Regions from separate parts of the Planktothrix pseudagardhii genome, predicted to be linked through region 1. Evidence: riboswitches for the same ligand, from Rfam matches in the RefSeq annotation. Region 1 holds a riboswitch; the other holds the start of a gene.
The links. A riboswitch is a leader RNA that binds a small molecule or an ion and turns the genes downstream of it on or off. The one in region 1 is predicted to bind cobalamin.

Region 1 (3,188 bases):
TAACCGCTATCGTTTAGAACAACAAACCCATCAAAGTCAAATGGAAATTGTACAGGTTCAAAATTCCGTTGAAAAGTTAGAAAAAAATACGGTTAAAGTGGTTATGGGGTTGAGACAACAACTCCTCAATGAAATTGAATCCCTCCAGCAAAAATTAGAAGAATATCCGAACACAGACGCTTTAGAATCGGTTTATCGGGCTAAACAAGTTGCCGCTTTAGGACAGTCAGTAACATCCATGCAGGAACATATTGCTGGAGCTTTAGAAGAAGTTCGGGAGCAGTTTCGTCAAGAATTACACAATTTTTCCTCAACAGAATTTGTCCATTTAGAATCGTTACAAGAAAATTTGAAACAATTACAGGATATTACCTACGAATTAAGAAATAATGCTGTAACTCAACAGGATTTTCAAGGCCGATTTGTAGAAATTCAAGATGTCATTCATCAATTACAACAAGAAAAATCTGTACAACCTTCTTCCTCGGTAGATTTATCCCAAATTCAAACGAGATTAGATGCACTAACCCAAGAACATAAAGAGGTGATTAAACCCCATCTGAGACGTTTATTGTCCGTTGTTAAACAATTACAAACCACTCAGACTCGACCCTTGCCCGTTCCTCCTAAACCCCTGCCCAAACATCCCACCCAATAAGGATAACCTACCTTTTCTAAAAATCAAAAACTTTTGTTAATATTGACCCAAACTATTTTATAATCTGAGATGATTCTACACGCTATAAATTCTACGAGGAAGATTACATGGCTGTTTCAGAAATCACTGAAAAATTGTTAGCCGCAAAAAAACATAAAGGAGTCACATTTTCTGATTTAGAACAACTATTGGGACGCGATGAAGTTTGGATTGCTGCTGTTATCTATCGGCAAGCTAGTGCTTCTTATGAAGAAGCCAAAAAACTGATTGAAGCGTTAGGTTTAAGTTCAGAATATATTGAAGCCTTGACTGATTATCCAGTAAAAGGATCACTGGAGCCTGTGATTCCAACTGATCCCTTAATTTATCGATTTTATGAAATTATGCAAGTCTATGGAATGCCCCTCAAAAGTGTCATTCATGAAAAATTTGGAGATGGTATTATGAGCGCTATTGATTTTACCTTAGATGTGGATAAAATTGAAGATCCAAATGGTGATCGGGTTAAAGTCACGATGAATGGAAAATTCTTACCGTATAAAAAATGGTAATTTTTTGAATGGATCTCTGAGATTTCTCCTAGTTAAATACTGGGAGAAATTTTTGACTAAAATGTAATCCTATGATACAGTCAAGGATCTGAGTCGGTTCTAGCGGGGAACAGTCGCTAGAAGTAAGGGGAAAGTTTGGCGCAAATCCAACACTGTCCCGCAACTGTGATGAGAGTCTTGATCTCTAAGTCAGAATACCCACCGAAATCAGATTATTCTTTCACACATCTGCGCGGTACAGATGATGTTTATGATGTTCAAATCATTTCAGCGTTTTTGTCAGGATTTCTCGCTACAAAATAATAATCGAGTCTTTTTTTTAGGCATCAGTTTATTATTACTGTTGATGGCGCAACCTGCCACAGCCCATCATGCCTTTGGCGGTCGAATTCCGAAGAATTTTTTTGAAGGATTTTTATCAGGACTCGCTCATCCCATCATTGGAATTGATCACTTTGCCTTTATTCTTTCCATTGGTTTAATTGCAGCTAGTATTGTGGGTGGAATTTGGATAATTGTCGGGTTTCTAGGGGCTGCTATGTTAGGGACAGCAATCCATTTAATGAGTTTTAATTTGCCGGTTCCTGAAGTGGCGATCGCCCTATCGGTGATTACCATTGGCATTTTATTAGTGCTGAAAAAACAATTACCCCTAGCCGTATTAATCAGTTTAGCAAGCGTAGCGGGTTTATTTCATGGCTATGCCTATGGAGAATCAATTATGGGGGCAGGAATGATGCCTTTAATCTCCTATTTGGCAGGATTTACTTTGATTCAATTGGGAATAGCGGGAGCGACGATGAAACTCGCTCAATCCTTCCAACAAACCTTAGAAACTAGCAAATATTCCCTGATCAAATATTCAGGTTTTGCTGTTGTAGCGATTGGGGTAATTGCTTTATCTAGTGCAATTACAGGCTAATTTCCCTTAAGTATATTTCAGTTTTACTGCTGTAGAGATGTTGAAGAGAACATCTCTACTTTTTACCTTTAATCTTTAACTCAATCTTATGTCTGCCAAAATTCCTGTTACCGTCATTACTGGATTTTTAGGAAGTGGAAAAACCACCACCATTCGTCATTTATTACAAAATAATCAAGGTCGTCGCATAGCCGTTTTAGTGAATGAATTTGGAGAAGTCGGTATTGATGGAGAATTGATCCGTTCTTGTCAAGTTTGCGATGATGAAACCCCAGAAGTCAACTTAGTAGAACTCACCAATGGTTGTTTATGTTGTACCGTGCAGGAAGAGTTTTTTCCCGCTATGCAAGAACTTCTAAAACGACGAGATAAAATCGATCATATTGTGATTGAAACCTCTGGGTTAGCATTACCAAAACCCTTAGTTCAAGCCTTCCGATGGCCGGAAATTCGCACGGGTGCAACAGTTGATGGTGTTATAACCGTAGTAGACTGTGAAGCCATTGCTAAGGGGACGTTAGTGGGGGATATTGAAGCAGTTGAAGCCCAACGTCAAGCTGATCCTAATTTAGATCATGAAACCCCTATTGAAGAATTATTTGAAGATCAACTCGCCTGTGCGGATTTAATTTTATTAACAAAAACCGATCATGTTGATGCCGAAACTCAACAGAAAGTTGAAACCTGGTTAAAACAAGAATTGCGTGAGGGCGTTAAAATTGTTTCTTGTCAACAGGGAAATATTCATCCTGATGTGATTTTAGGGTTTAATTCAGCCGTTGAGGATAATTTAGAAGCCCGTCCCAGTCATCATGACACTGAAGAAGAACACGAACATGATGATAATATTAATTCAGTTCCTGTGATTTTAACCCAAGACTTTGAACCTCAAGACTTAATTGAACGGTTAAAAACAATAGTTAAACAACAGGAAATTTACCGGATTAAAGGGTTTGTTTCGGTTCCCCATAAACCGATGCGGTTAGTTTTACAAGGAGTTGGCGATCGCATTGAAACCTTTTATGATCGTCTCTGGAAACCAACAGAATCTCGTCAA
Region 2 (3,188 bases), 1.2 Mb from region 1:
CGTTAGTTTCTATTGAACCCAAAACCGGAGAAGTTAAGGCAATGGTCGGGGGATATCAATATAAAGAAAGTGAATTTAATCGGGTTACCCAAGCACAACGACAACCGGGATCAACCTTTAAAGGATTAGTTTATGCCGCAGCGATTGGGGCGGGTTTTTCCCCTTATGATAGTTATTTGGATGAACCTTATAAAGTCGATGGTTATCGTCCTCGAAATTATGGCAATAAACATTATGGCTGGATGTCGATGTCTGATGCCTTGAGTCGTTCTATTAATGTAATTGCTGTTAAAGTATTAGTGGATGTGGGGTTTGAACCTGCCATAAAATTAGCAAAAGATATGGGAATTAAATCTCCTTTAAAACCAACTTATGCCATGGCTTTAGGTGCTTATGAAGTTAATTTATTAGAATTAACCAATGCTTATGGAACTTTAGCTGATGAAGGCAATTATATTCCGGCTCATGGGATTCGGCGAGTTTTAGATCAACAGGGAAATATCATTTATCAAGCTAAATTTAAACCCAAACAAGTTTTAGATAAAAATAGTGCTGCAATTACAACTTGGATGTTAGAAGGAGTTGTTAATGGCGGTACTGGAGGCGCAGCGGCGTTACCCGACCGAGAAGTGGCTGGTAAAACTGGAACCTCTGAAGAAGCGAGAGATTTATGGTTTATTGGGTATATTCCTCAAGCTGTAACCGGAATTTGGTTAGGAAATGATAATAATGATCCAACCTGGGGAGCTAGTAGTAGCGCGGCTTATAGTTGGGGGGAATTTATGGGAAAAGTTGTTGAAGGAATGCCTGTTGAAAAGTTCCCAGAATTGCCTGAATTAGAAGGACGAAAAGGCAGTATTAAAGCGAAACCCCATGAACCTAATAGCATAGAAACGGGAACTAAAGTTGCTATTGAAGACGGTGATCCAGTACAAGGTTCGAGTGGGGATGGCACCTATACTAACACGGCTGAAACTTACAATAACGGTTATTCAGATACGGGTTCCTATAGTGATAGCAACGGTTATTCTTCTGATGGATATTATGATAACTCCTCTTCTGGGGGAAATTCTGAGGGATATTCTTCCGAGGGCTATTCCTCTGAGGGTTCTTCCTCTGAGGGTTCTTCCTCCGATGGCTATTCCTCGGATGGGGGATATTCAGAAGGTTCCAATAATTACTAAACGGCTAAATTTTGTTAAACGCGCTAAAATCCAGATGGATTTATTGCGATCGCAGGGTTTAAGGAGACTGTTCGATTATGGATGAACTCAAACCAATTTTACAAGAATTAACCCGTGAACCCATTGCATTTTTTGGTGGGTTTTTCTCAGGTTTATTGAAATTAAACCTGAATGATGATCCCGTTAAAACTTGGCTAGAGAAACAGGGAGGAACCTCTGTATCTAGCCCCTCTGACTCTAAAAATAATAACGGAAATTCCGGCGGCCCTCAATCCATCACGATTGATTAATCAGTTATCAGTTATCAGTTATCAGTTATCAAGATGCAATGAGTGTTCTGGCAAGGGTTAATAGCTAGAAACATTAGCGTGCGAAGCACATTCTTCACCTCCACTAACAAACCATCAACCTTCATCGCATCTTTTTGCTTTCTGGGGTAAAATGGAATAAATACTTAATCATTCACTGTAATCGGGTAGGGAAACATCGGTGAAAGTCCGAGGCTGTGCGGCAACTGTAAGTTAGGTTATTTCTAACAAGCCAGAATGCCTACCGATCACTTTGCTCTATACCTGCCTCACACGGGGAAGGAGATTTAAACTTAACATGACTTATAACACAGAACTTTCCATTCAACCCTCAAACTCAACATTTCCGTCCTTACCTCTACAGCGTCCGTTATTACTCATTGGTCATGGAACCCGTGATACAGATGGACGAGAAACCTTTTTAGAATTTGCTCAAGCCTATCAACAATTAGATCATTCGCGTCCGGTGGTTCCTTGTTTTTTAGAATTAACAGAACCTACTATTCAAGAAGGAATTGATCGCTGTATTGAACAAGGTTATACGGAATTATCCGCCTTACCCTTATTATTATTTGCAGCGCGACATAATAAATTTGATATTACCAATGAGTTAGATCGAGCCAAACAACGACATCCGCAATTAACCTTTCATTATGGCCGACATTTTGGCATTAGTCCCAATATTTTAGAATTATTGCGATCGCGTTTACACCAATTAGAACAGCCCGAATTAAACCCTTTAAACATTTCCAATTCCGAAACCGTATTATTATTTGTCGGACGGGGTGCAAGCGATCCTGATGCTAATGGAGATGTTTATAAACTGGCTCGAATTCTTTGGGAAGGAAGCGGTTATTCAACCGTTGAAACTTGTTTTATTGGTATTACTCATCCCCGTTTAGAAGAAGGATTTCGTCGCGCTCGACTCTATCAACCCAAACGAATTATTGTCTTACCTTACTTCTTATTTACTGGGGTTTTAGTTAAAAAAATCTTTGATATAACAGCCCAACAACAGGAACAATATCCCGAAATTCAGATGACTTGTTTACCGGAAATGGGCATTCAACAGGAACTTTTACACCTCTTACGAGAACGGGAAATAGAAACCCAACTCGGAGAAGTTCAAATGAACTGTGAAATGTGCAAATTCCGGTTAGCTGCAATTTCAGGAAATCATCATGATCATGATGGTGGTCATGATCATCATCATCACCACCATCATGATCATGAACATCCCTCAGTTGATCCCTATGCCAAATTAGAAGATTATCATCAACGCATTTGGAATACACCTTAATTGTTTCTGTTTGTGCTAATTTTGCTGGATCAGGACAAAAGCATCGCGATGAAGTCGATTTTATTGCCCAGCTTAATGATGGTGAATCTGAAGCATCAGAAACCCAAACTTGGATTGAATTTGCTATTAGATGTAATTACATCAATACTGAAACCGATCAAGAACTTTATGAAAGTTATAATCAAGTCTTAGGAGGTGTTGTTAATATGATTAACAGCCCCTCTCCTTGGTTACTTAAACACTAACCTACCTTTTCCCCCTGATCCCCCTACTTTCCCTGCCCTGCTCTTCTATGGACTTACTGCGATCGCTTCCCATTGGACTATATTTAGAACAACCGATTACTTGGTTACATCGTTTAGATGCCAGGGTTAAGTTAGTGTGGTTGATGAGCTT

Region 2: linked by a shared signal. The riboswitch ahead of NMK36_RS10470 (sirohydrochlorin chelatase) and the one ahead of NMK36_RS15490 (HupE/UreJ family protein) in region 1 are both predicted to bind cobalamin.

Annotation. Positions count from the first base shown of each region.
Region 1 is NZ_LR882967.1:3,662,259-3,665,446, reverse strand. It holds gene NMK36_RS15500 (hypothetical protein) at 1-658, shown strand, start outside; gene cynS (cyanase) at 766-1,209, shown strand; cobalamin riboswitch at 1,288-1,429, shown strand; gene NMK36_RS15490 (HupE/UreJ family protein) at 1,460-2,131, shown strand; gene cobW (cobalamin biosynthesis protein CobW) at 2,220-3,188, shown strand, end outside.
Region 2 is NZ_LR882967.1:2,475,260-2,478,447, reverse strand. It holds gene NMK36_RS10480 (transglycosylase domain-containing protein) at 1-1,184, shown strand, start outside; gene NMK36_RS10475 (hypothetical protein) at 1,262-1,474, shown strand; adenosylcobalamin-variant (AdoCbl-variant) riboswitch at 1,647-1,743, shown strand; gene NMK36_RS10470 (sirohydrochlorin chelatase) at 1,791-2,792, shown strand; gene NMK36_RS10465 (four helix bundle protein) at 2,777-3,037, shown strand; gene NMK36_RS10460 (energy-coupling factor transporter transmembrane component T family protein) at 3,085-3,188, shown strand, end outside.